Regions from separate parts of the Maridesulfovibrio spiralis genome, predicted to be linked through region 3. Evidence: riboswitches for the same ligand, from Rfam matches in the RefSeq annotation. Region 3 holds a riboswitch; each other region holds the start of a gene.

Region 1 (4,063 bases), 1.4 Mb from region 3:
GTTCCAGCGGTTTACCGGACGGTAGTACCCGACAATACGGGTATAAACCTCGGCATCCTTTCCGCAGTCAGGGCATTCGAAATGCTCGCCATAGAGATAACCATGCTCCTCGCAGACCGAGAAGGTCGGAGTCACCGAGATGTAAGGAATCTTGGTATTTGTCATAGCTTTAATGATGAAGTTCTTAAGTGCGGTGGTATCGGGCACTGCTTCGCCGAGGAAGGAGTGGAATACGGTTCCGCCATTATACAGAGTCTGCAGGTCGTTCTGGTGTTCGAGAGCATAAACAACGTCCTCGGTAGCACCTACGGGCAGCAGGGTGGAGTTGGTATAGTAAGGGGTATCGCTACCGGAGGTGTAGATATCGGCATAGAGATTCTTGTCGATCTTTGCCAGACGGTAGCAGGTTCCTTCACCCGGAGTAGCTTCAAGGTTGAAGAGGTTTCCGGTTTCTTCCTGAAACTGCACGGTCAGATCACGCAGATGGTGCAGAACCCGCTGCATGAGGCGTGAACCGGAAGGGGTATCAATACCTTTACCCAGCAGGTTGTGGCAGGCTTCATTACCACCGATGAGACCGATGGTGGAGAAATGGCCCTTGAAACCGTTCTTCAGGTAACGCTGGGAGAAGGGGAACATACCGTTCTCAAAGTTGGCGGAAACCAGCTTACGCTTGTATTCCAAAGAATCCTTGGCCTGAGTAGCGTACTCGGTGATCAGGTCGAGAAAATCTTCCTCACCCTGAGCAAGATATGCCAGCTTGGGCAGGTTAAGGGTAACAACACCGATGGAACCGGTCAGGTCCCCGGCACCGAAAAGGCCACCGGTTTTCTTGCGGATCTCACGCAGGTCCATCTGCAGACGGCAGCACATGGAACGCACGTCCTCGGGATTGAGGTCGGAGTTGATGAAGTTCTGGAAATAAGGAGCACCGTATTTAGCGGTCATCTGCAGGAGCAATTCACCAACTTCGCTTTCCCACGGAAAATCCGGGGTAACGTTGTAAGTGGGAATCGGGAAAGAGAAGATACGGCCGTCGGAGTCACCTTCGAGCATGACTTCAACAAAGGCGCGGTTGATCATCTCCATTTCTTCTTGATACTCACCGTAAGTGGTATCCTGGAATTCACCGCCGATGATGACAGGCTCGTTAGCGATGTGCTTGGGCGGAACCATATCAAAGGTGAAGTTGGTGAACGGACTCTGGCCGCCCCAACGGGAGGTGGTATTCAGATTGAAAATCAGCTTTTGCACGATCTGCTTCACGCGGTCATAATCCAGACCGTCGTAACGGATGAAAGGCGCGAGATAGGTATCAACGTTGTTGAAAGCCTGTGCTCCGGCCCATTCATTCTGCAGAGTGCCGAGGAAGTTGACCATCTGCCCGGTAATAGAATCAAAATGGCGGGCAGGACCGGAAGAACAACGGCCTTTAAGGCCGAAACCGTCCAGAAGCAGGTCACGCAGGGACCAGCCGGCGCAATATCCTGCAAGGCCGAAAGAAAGATCGTGAATGTGGAAATAGCCGTGCTCGTGGGCAAGCCTGATTTCCTCAGGGTACTTTTCAAGGCAGTAACGGGCTTGAACAGCTCCGGACATGTGCAGCATCAGTCCCTGAAAGGAATGCCCCATGTTGGAGTTTTCATTTACCCGCCAGTCGGAACGGTCGAGGTAGCTTTCGATGGTTCCGGCGATGTCGAGGTATGTTTCATCCTGACGGCGAAGTTCGCGGCGCTTTTCGCGGTAGATGATGTAACGTTCAGCGACAGAGTAGAGACGGTTCTCCATGAGTACCAGCTGTACCATATCCTGAACCATTTCCTGTTCAGGTACATCAACATCTGCAAGCTTCTGCTCAACCTTGCGGCCAAGGCGCTTGCTCAGCAGGGGGTCTTTGATACCGCTTGCTTTGAGAGCTTTAAAAATAGCTTCAGAAATACGCTCAGTAGACCAGGACTCGAGACATCCGTCACGCTTAAGAATTTGTTTGGGCATTAAACTACCTGATTAAAAATTTGTCCGCACACATCACCGCCGCGCCAAAAAAAGAACGCAGAAAAGGATGCAACCTCCCCAGATTGCAAGCCCACGGACAAGCCGTGTCTTATGGTGGTGTGGCAATTGGAGCAGGTGGCCCGGAAGGCACATCCTGCAGGACTTTTGAAACCGGAAAAAAGTCAGAAACAGGGATTCCGGTAAATTGAACTGACCTGCCTCTCTATCACGCCATCCTTAATTTATGAAACAGGACTGGCATCGGGCAGGTACGCTTCAGGCCGGGGTGCTGGCTCGGGGTTGTGCACAGAATGCCTCCCTGACAGCGGCAGGACCGCCCCGGATTCAAACCGGGTTCCCGTCTTGTTCGTTTTCAAATGCTCAGAAAGCGTCAAACGAACTCCTGAAGTGCTGACGACTGAAAGCAGTCTACCAGACTCAAAAATATGGTCAAGACTCTCTAGACTATTTCTTAATGAACACCCTATCAGCCCTAGAGCCGCATGGCATAACTCATGTGGAACACAAGTTTTCCACAGTTGTTCTTTTGATGTTCAAAAGAGCTTAAGAGACTGATTTAGAAACAAAATCCTCTGCTATTTTCCCACAAAATCAGCCGGGTAAAAATACCCGGCTGAAATATTTTTTTGCAGGCCTGTAACAGCAGCTTAATTTTTATTATCGACTTAAACAGCGCGGCACTCTTCGCGCAATCCATCAATCAATGTACGCAATTCCATGGCCAGAATGGATAGATCTTTTGCGGAATCATTTGATTTCTGCATGGATTTTGTGGTCAGCTCTGCCATCTGATTTATCTTTCGGGATGAGGAGTTAATCTGATCCGATGAAACTGACTGCTGCTCAGCGGCTGCAGATATATTCTGAACCTGTCCGGTAACCCCTTCAACGAGGTTTACAATTTCCCCGAGGGCGTCCCCGGCCTGCTCAGCAAGGCGGGTGCTATCCAGTACAGACATTGCAGCCTCTTCCATACTCTGAACATTCGCATGAGAGCTGTCTTGAATTGCCTCAACCACAAGGCTGACATCCTTGGTGGCATTCATGGTCTTTTCAGCAAGTTTGCGCACTTCATCAGCCACCACGGCAAAACCACGTCCGGCATCCCCGGCACGGGCCGCCTCAATTGCCGCATTGAGTGCCAACAGGTTGGTCTGGTCCGCAATATCACTTACAACAGACATGATCCGCCCGATGTCCTCGACCCGGACATTCATATCATTAAGATTGTCTTTAAGTTTATCGCTTTGCTCTTTAACACTGAAGATAGACCGAATGGCCTCCCCAGTCATTTCAGCCCCGCGGTTGGCCGTATTCATGGCATCCCCGGCCCCGACCACAGCATCAGAGCAACTACGGGCAACATCCTGAATGGAGCAGGTCATCTGATCGAGGGCTGAAGTTGATTCCGAAAGATTTAATTGCTGCTCCCTTGCCCTTCTGCTGGAATCCGCCACATGGTTGCTGATTTCATCAGAAGCTACGGATAGCCCGCTGACAATCTGTTCAAGATTGCGCACAACATCAAGAACCCCCTGCCTGCGTGCACTTTCCGCTTCCTTCTGGGCCTCATTCAGTCCCTCCAAAGCATCATGGGCAGCCAAAGCTTCACGTTCAGCCGCCTCAGTGGCCTGCTCAACCTTGACCCGATCCTTCTCAATTACATGCATTAACCCGTTGAACGAATCCGCCAGATCCCCCAGTTCGCCATTTCCTTCCTGCCGCACCCTGAACGACAGGTCAGCAGTTCCCGCACCTATGTCACGGCTGGTGCGGGCAATTTCCCCGATAATTCGGCGAAGAGGGTTAATGATGATCCTGCGGCTGACAAGAATGAGCAACACGCCGATCAAAGCAGCCAACCCACTCAAGCCGCTGACGACATAAACAGCCCGCTCCTGCATAGCATTGTAGCTTACGACCTGAGCCGTGCGAATAGTGTACTCCTGTTCGATGAGCGCGATGCGGGCATTGTCCATGTCCTTCATGGATTTCTGCATCTTAAGGCTGAGGTTGTAGTAGGATTTAAAAATATCTAGATATTCAC
Region 2 (4,063 bases), 760 kb from region 3:
GGAATTTCTGCGCATGGGTTCCATTCATCGCAACACCTATGTCAACGCTCCCGAAGTGTTGGACGAGACACTGGCTCTTAAAGCCGATTCCCGTATCCATCTCGCCGGGCAGATTACCGGTGTTGAGGGATATCTTGAATCCGCTGCTTGCGGTCTCTGGGTAGGGCGCATGCTTGCTGAACAGGCCAAAGGTAAGGAACTCCCTGCACCGCCGCCGGAAACTTCCATGGGTGCATTGCTTGGGCATCTGCGTGAAAAGAAAAAGAATTTCCAGCCCTCCAACGTCCAGTTCGGACTAATGCCCGCGCTCAATAAACGCGCACCCAAACGTGTCCGCAAAGAACTCTACGGCAAACGGGCCATGGAGATGTTTGAGGCTTGGTTAGAAAACAATATAGAAAAATAGACCTTTAAGCTTACTACGCGAAGCTTGGTAAAAGGTTTTGGGATTCTTAAACCCTTTTGCAAAAGGGTTTAAGGCTCCCGGCAGGGTCGCCGAAGGCATCTTTTCATGACAAACAAACAACATCCTTTTGAAATAAATCCGAACCGGACATTGCTGACTCTGGCAATTCCGGTTCTTTTTTCCATGGTAGCGGAGCCTCTGACAGGGCTGGTGGACACAGCTTTTGTTGCCAAGCTGGGACCTGAACCGTTGGCATCACTTGGCATCGGGACCATTGTGTTTTCATCCGTGTTCTGGGTTTTCGGATTTTTAGGAATCGGCACACAGACTGAGGTTTCGCACGCACTGGGCAAGGGTGATCTGGAACGGGCTTCTTCCCTTGGCTGGATGGCTGCGGGCATTTCCGCTGTACTGGGTGTAGTTCTGGCCTTACTGGTTTCTCCGTTTCTGGGAAACATCGCGGCTCTTATGGGCGGTGACGGCGCTGTGCGTGATCTGGCTGTTGATTACATGCGCTATCGGTTGCTGGGTGCTCCGGCAGTGCTGGTGGTACTGGCCTGCTTCGGCTCATTGCGCGGTTATCAGGATATGCGTTCCCCACTTTGGATTGCGGTGGGTATGAACGTCATTAACGTTGTGCTCGATTGGTGTCTGGTCTTCGGCAAAGGACCGTTCCCGGTTATGGGCGTGGGCGGGGCAGCTTTGGCTAGTGCAATCAGCCAGTGGATCGGTGCGGTCTGGGCGGTGCTGGTAGTGCGCAAGCATTACGGATTCAATACCGGATTCAGTCTTGCGGATGCACGGCGGTTGTTCGTGATCGGTGGTGATATGTTTGTGCGGACCGGATGTGTATGCCTGTTTTTGCTGCTCTGTACCCGGTTTGCAACCAAGGCCGGGGCGGAATCAGGAGCTGCGCATCAGGCTATCCGCCAGTTTTTTGTTTTTCTGGCCCTTTTTCTGGATGCATTTGCCATCAGCGGACAATCGCTGGTGGGCTACTTTGTGGGCCGTGCTGACAGGAGGACCGCCCGTAAAGTTGCCGCACTTGTCTGTAAGTGGAGCTTTGCAACCGGGGTGTTGCTGACCGTCGGCATGTATCTGGGGCAACAGCCTGTAGCATGGTTGCTGGTCCCGGAAGAGGCGGCAATGGTTTTTGCCCCGGCATGGCTGGCTGTAACTTTTTTGCAGCCCATAAATTCACTTTCCTTTGCCACAGATGGAATCCATTTGGGAACTGGTGACTTCCGCTATTTGCGTAATGCCATGCTCGCGGCGGTGCTGACCAGCTCGGCAGTTCTGTTTGTGGTAGACTGGTTGCATCCGCAGCATATGCTGTTCTGGATCTGGATTGTGGCCGGATTGTGGACTTCTTTGCGAGCTGTATTCGGTATGATCCGTATCTGGCCGGGGATCGGGAACGGCCCGTTGGCTGTGGATCGTGATTGACAATGTATGTGAACAATCATATCAAGCTTTTGCCTGAGGTGCTCTCACGAGCTTAATAGGGAATCCCGTGTAAATCGGGAACGGACCCGCCGCCGTGAGTCCTGTTGATAATTTCATCCCGTGGATCGGATTAATTCCGGTCCGGCACGCCACTGAATCAATATTTGGGAAGGCTGGATGGAATGGGACGAGTCGGAAGACCTGCCCGGGTGCAAATCACGATCATTCTGACGGATAACGGGGCTTTTAACTGTCAGAAATTACTACGCATACCCTTGGTCTGTGTGGTTTTACCATTCCCAAGCCCCCCAAATTTGAGGAGACTGTTATGCAGTGTCGCTTTGGGGACAAATTCAAATTCATCCCCGCATTTCTTCTGGTTTGTTGTCTGCTGATTCCTTCACTTGCCATGGCCGGACACGGTGAAGCAAAAACTGTCAAAAAAGGTATTATGCTGGCTGCTTTCGGTTCCAGCATGCCACAAGCTCAGGCTTCCTTTGATGCCATTGATGCAGCTGTGAAAAAAGCTTTCCCCGGTGTTCCGGTTTACTGGTCCTATTCTTCCGCTATCATCAGAAATGTGTTGGCTAAAGAAGGCCGTAGTGTGGATTCCCCGGCAATGGCTATGACCAAAATGATGGATGCCGGATTCACTCACGTTGCTGTGCAGTCGTTGCACACCATTCCCGGTGAAGAGTATTTCGGAATAGTTGAAACAGTTGAGGCTTTCGAAGGCATGCCCAAAGGCATGAGCAGGGTTACCGTCGGTAAGCCTCTGCTTTACTCCGACAAAGACATGCTGCGCACCGTTGATGCCATTGTTGCCAACATCCCTAAAGACCGTAAGGCTGAGGATGCGGTTGTACTCATGGGTCACGGAACCCACCATGCTGCAAATATTTATTATCCCGCTTCCCAGAACTACTTCTCCAAAGTTGACCCCAAGATCTTCGTTGGTACTGTAGAAGGCGCACCTTCCCTTGATGATGTGAAAGTCCTGCTCAAGAAAAGCAAGGCTGAAAAAGTTTATCTCATGCCTTACATGTCCGTAGCAGGCGACCACGCCCGCAATGATATGGCCGGTGATGAAGATGATTCATGGAAGTCCGAGCTGACTAAGGAAGGCTACAAATGCGTGCCTGTACTCAAGGGTACTGCTGAATTTCCGCAGGTTGTGGATATCTGGGTTGACCATCTCAAGGTTGCTTTCAAGCACCTTGGTGATCATTAATTAAAATCAGGCGGTGATGATGGCATTTATTGGTAATAGAAGGGCGCAGGCTGTTTTGGTTCTGTCTCTGCTCGTGCCTGTTTCCATCTTTGCCGCCTGTCTTTTCGGGGCTTATGGAACTGATCCCGCGCAGGTGCTGGCGGTTTTTAAATCCGTCCTCGGCATCGGGACGCAGAAGGTTGATCAGGCCCTGTCTTTTATCGTTATTGATCTGCGGCTCAGCCGGGTCTGCCTTTCATTTCTGGTAGGCATGTCGCTGGCTGTAGCCGGGACTGTTTATCAGGGCATCCTGCGCAACCCGCTGGCAGATCCGTTTACTTTAGGGGTGAGCAGCGGGGCGGCTTTCGGGGCCAGTCTGGCTATTTTTTCCGGCTCGACCATGCTCGGTGCGGAACTCTGGTCCAGATTCGGGAATCTGTTCCTGCCTCTGGCGGCCCTTGCCGGAGCAATGGCCGCGCTAGGTGCGGTGCTCGTGCTGGGGCGTATCGGCGGCAGACTGCGCCGTGAAACGATGGTCCTTGCCGGGATTGTGGTGGCGACCTTTCTTTCCGCGCTGATTTCCCTGCTCAAATCCCTTGATGAGGAGTCAGTAACGTCAATTGTCTTTTGGATCATGGGTAGTTTTCAAGGACGCGGCTGGTCGCATTTGCAGCTGTTCCTGCCGTATTTTATCGCCGGCTTGATTCCGCTGGTCTATTATTCCCGCGAGTTGGATATCCTTTCGCTGGGTGAGACTCAGGCCCGTCATCTGGGCATGGACGTCTCCCGCGTGCGCATGGCTTTGCTGGTCGGTTCCGGTTTGCTGACCGGGGCGGCGGTGGCGGTTTCCGGGATAATCGGATTTGTGGGGCTAATTGTCCCGCATCTGGTGCGCATGTTTCAGGGAGCGGAGCACAGGCCGCTGCTGATTTCCTCCTCATTGCTGGGAGGTCTGCTGCTGGTCTGGTCCGATGTCATTGCCCGTTCTCTGCTTTCCGGTG
Region 3 (4,063 bases):
GGCTCCTGTACCAGTAACATCACTTTTGTTGATGGGGAAAAAGGCATCCTGCGTTACCGTGGATACCCCATCGAAGATCTCGCCGAACATGGTAAATTCATAGAAACAGCATGGCTTCTCATTTTCGGGGAACTGCCTCTCAAAGAAGACTTAGCCCGTTTTTCAGCCCTGCTGACCGCAGAAGAACTGATTCACGAAGACCTGCGTCACCACTTTGAAGGTTTCCCGGCCCACCGCAACCAGCCCATGGCGATCCTTTCCGCAGTTATCAACGCGCTGGGCAGCCACAACCCGGACCTCAATGACATCACCGACAAGTCCGAATTTTTCCTCGCAGTGGGTAAAATCATATCAAAAGTGCGTACCATCGCGGCATTTTCATACCGCAAATCCATCGGGCGGCCCTTTGTTTATCCCGACCCGGAACTGAGCTACTGCCACAACTTTCTGCACATGATGTTTTCCATCCCCTACAAGCAGTATGATCCGCCCATCGAAGCGGTTAAGGCTCTTTCGCTCATTTTCCAGTTACACGCGGACCACGAGCAGAACTGCTCCACCTCCACAGTAAGGATGGTCGGCTCCACACAGGCTAACATCTTCGCTTCCGTATCTTCCGGCATCTGCGCCCTTTGGGGGCCCCTGCACGGTGGTGCAAACGCTGCGGTAATCGACATGCTCGAAACCATCAACAATGGAGACTACACCATTGATGAGTATATCGAGAAGGTTAAGAAAAAAGAATGCCGTCTCATGGGCTTCGGACACCGCATCTACAAAAGCTTCGACCCACGCGCGAAAATTCTCAAGAAAGCAACCCACGACCTGCTCCAGCACGGTTTCAGCGACGAACTTCTGGATATCGCCATGACTCTTGAAGAACGCGCCCTTTCCGATGATTACTTTGTTGAACGCAAGCTCTACCCCAACGTAGACTTCTATTCCGGTATCATTCTGCGTGCGCTGGGCATTCCGGTAGCCATGTTCCCGGTTATGTTCGCAATCGGCCGCATGCCCGGCTGGATTGCACACTGGTATGAAGATTATACCAACCCCAATGCAAGAATTAACCGTCCAAGGCAGATTTACACTGGCGAAACTCCGAGAAATTACGTACCTATAGATTTCAGGAAGTAATTTTAGTCAATATCGTTCAGGTGCTTGTCCGGCTCCCGAACGATGGATATACCTACCCGGATGTGCCCGTAATCCCGCTCTGTACAAGGACTGGGATTACGGGCAAGCTATTTTTCAAGCATCTGAATTTTAAATTATTTTCATAAAAATTGATTTTTTGTAAAAAAAAAGCTTGCAATTCATACGCGATATTTATAAACAGTTCTTCGCCGTGCCGAAGTGGTGGAATTGGTAGACACGCTAGGTTCAGGGTCTAGTGGAGGTTTCTCCGTGGAAGTTCGAGTCTTCTCTTCGGCACCATATTTCTGAAAAGCCGCAACGAAAGTTGCGGCTTTTTGCTTTTCAAACCCTCCGCAACGGCTCACCCCTACTCCCCGTTGGGCTAAGCCTCTTTTTCAACAGAAGAGCCAAATAATTATTGACCGCAATTTAGAGTTTGTTAAGATTTTTGCTGTTGTTTTTTACTTCAGGTTTGCATCAAAACAGGGAACCCGTTTAGAATACGGGGCGGTTCTGCCGCTGTGATTCCTGACCCTTTAGCCGGGGCCGGGAAAAGCCAGCACCCCTGCCTGAAGCATATCTACCCAGATAGTATCTCTTCTTCTCAAAATTCAGGAATAGCCTTCTGGGCCTCCTGCACTGCAAGTCACAGAACATAAGCTCCAGCCGGGAGCTTTTTTAGCGACAAATGGATTTCTTTTTGAAGTACCATTTGCTTTATATTTGTGATTTTTTTGACTTCAGGGCCGAAAAGCCCTCTAAAGGATTTTCACTGCAATGACTGAACAATCTGTTATCACCCGAGAATCAGCTAAAATGGCACTGGAAGAACACAACCGCTTTCAGGAAACCGTAAGTTCCAAAAAATACCAGATCCGCGACCCTAAAGGACGCCTCCAGGAACACTCTTTCAATGACGTAAAACACAGGCTTTGCCGCGAATTTCTGAAACACTCCAGATTTGAAAACAACGAAAACGAGCAGGTCTGTGAAATGCTACAGTCCGGGCGTTTCATCCCCGCCGGTTCCATCCTTTCCGGTCTTGGGAATGATTATGCCAAATGCTCACTCAGCAACTGCTATCTGGCCAAGATTGAATCTGATTCTCTGGAAGGCATCTTCGAAGCCCAGAAAAAACTTGCCCGCACCTACTCCTACCGTGGCGGCAGCGGCATCGACATCACCATCCTGCGCCCTTCAGGGGACCCGGTTAACAATGCTGCGGTCACTTCTTCAGGTGCTGTAAGCTTCATGCCCCTGTTCAGCGAATTGACCAACACTATCGGACAGAACGGACGCCGCGGCGCGCTGATGATCTCCCTTGACATCAGACACCCTGAAACCCAACGCTTTATCTGGTGCAAAAGTAAACCTGAAGAAATCTTCGGAGTGGACTCCCTGACTGGAAAAATTCAGGACGTATTCGGCGCTAACATCAGCCTCAAAGTTACTGACGAATTCATGCAGGCGGTAGAAGAAGATAAAGACTGGACATTTATTTTCCCGGACAAATTCAAAATCAGCGGCATAATCATAGATGAATCCACCCTGCAACTGCTGCCTGAAGTATACGAAGCACTGGAACCGCAGACCGGCGACCGAATTGAAGCCGAAATAATCTACAAAGTAGTCGATACCGATTCCGCCAGTCATCAGCTCAAGGTTCAGCCCGACCTGCCTTCCAGCGACGGCAAAACACCGCCCACTGAAGACACTCTCACTTTCAGTCTCTCCAGAAGGCGCAATGAAACTTCCGACATTTTTGATCCGGTCAAATCCGTCTACAACCATCTCTGGGACGGAGATTACAGTCGCTGGAAGGAACTAGGCCTACCCCTTAAAGAATACACGACCGTTAGCGCACGGAAACTACTTGACGAAATCAGTGAATCCGCATGGAAATCCGGTGATCCGGGCATCCTTTATCAGGATACCACCCAGCGCAACACCCCCGGTACCTACATTGATCCGCTGCGTCTCAAGCCCATGTCCACCAACCCCTGCGGCGAACAGGCTCTCGGCTATTGGAGTAACTGCCTGCTGGGCGCAATGGTCCTCTACCGTTACGTGGTCAACCCGTTCACTAAAGAAGCCCGCTTCGACACCGAACTCTTCCACGACGATCTGACCCGGACCATGACTTTCATGGATACCATGTCCGACCTCAACATGGACAAACACCCCCTGCAAAAACATCGGGATGCTGACAAGTACGGGAAAAGGATCGGCATTGAGTTCACCGGACTAGGTGACATGCTGGCCATGCTCGGAATGCGCTACGGAAGCGATGAATCAGTGAATTTCATCAAAGAAATCATGCGCGACAAGGCCATTACTGAAATCTCCGTCAGTGCCGACATTTCCGAACGGTTTGGTGAAGTTGAAGCTCTGCAGGACCCTGAAGCTCGCAAACGCTTTCTGGAATGCCCGTACATCACAAATCTCGGCCTGCCCAAAAAGCTGCAAAAGAAAATCTTGAAAACCGGATTGCGCCACACAGCTTTCAACACAGTCGGTCCTTCAGGTTCCATTTCCATCATGTCCGACAACTGCACCTCAGGAATTGAGCCTGTTTTCATGTTCAGCTATGCCCGCGAAACAAGACTTGAAGCCGGGAAGGTCTTTGAATTCATCCACATGCCTCCGCTGAAATGGATGCTTGAGACAAATCAGGAACATCTTTTCGGAAAATACACCGCCCAGCAGCTGAAAGAAAAACTGAACTACGTTCAGGCTGACGAACTGGACTACATGGACCGCATCCGCATGCAGTCAGCAATCCAGCAGTACACCGACAGCTCCATATCCTCGACAATCAACCTCGCCGAGGACACCCCCAAGGAAACCATTTTCCAGATTTATCTTGAATCATGGAAAAACGGACTCAAAGGCGTGACCGTATTCCGTAACGGCTGCAAAAAAGGCG

The links. Region 3 has a riboswitch for cobalamin ahead of ACNI29_RS03270 (adenosylcobalamin-dependent ribonucleoside-diphosphate reductase). Riboswitches for the same ligand answer to the same signal wherever they lie in the genome.
Region 1: linked by a shared signal. The riboswitch ahead of ACNI29_RS09265 (ribonucleoside triphosphate reductase) and the one ahead of ACNI29_RS03270 (adenosylcobalamin-dependent ribonucleoside-diphosphate reductase) in region 3 are both predicted to bind cobalamin.
Region 2: linked by a shared signal. The riboswitch ahead of ACNI29_RS19890 (sirohydrochlorin cobaltochelatase) and the one ahead of ACNI29_RS03270 (adenosylcobalamin-dependent ribonucleoside-diphosphate reductase) in region 3 are both predicted to bind cobalamin.

What each region holds. Positions count from the first base shown of each region.
Region 1 covers NZ_CP182344.1:2,065,269-2,069,331, reverse strand. The annotation lists gene ACNI29_RS09265 (ribonucleoside triphosphate reductase) at 1-1,995, opposite strand, end outside; cobalamin riboswitch at 2,258-2,417, opposite strand; gene ACNI29_RS09260 (methyl-accepting chemotaxis protein) at 2,682-4,063, opposite strand, start outside.
Region 2 covers NZ_CP182344.1:4,427,349-4,431,411, reverse strand. The annotation lists gene trmFO (methylenetetrahydrofolate--tRNA-(uracil(54)-C(5))-methyltransferase (FADH(2)-oxidizing) TrmFO) at 1-406, shown strand, start outside; gene ACNI29_RS19895 (MATE family efflux transporter) at 512-1,852, shown strand; cobalamin riboswitch at 1,872-2,075, shown strand; gene ACNI29_RS19890 (sirohydrochlorin cobaltochelatase) at 2,181-3,083, shown strand; gene ACNI29_RS19885 (FecCD family ABC transporter permease) at 3,103-4,063, shown strand, end outside.
Region 3 covers NZ_CP182344.1:699,480-703,542, forward strand. The annotation lists gene ACNI29_RS03260 (citrate synthase) at 1-1,137, shown strand, start outside; tRNA gene ACNI29_RS03265 (tRNA-Leu) at 1,351-1,437, shown strand; cobalamin riboswitch at 1,589-1,724, shown strand; gene ACNI29_RS03270 (adenosylcobalamin-dependent ribonucleoside-diphosphate reductase) at 1,915-4,063, shown strand, end outside.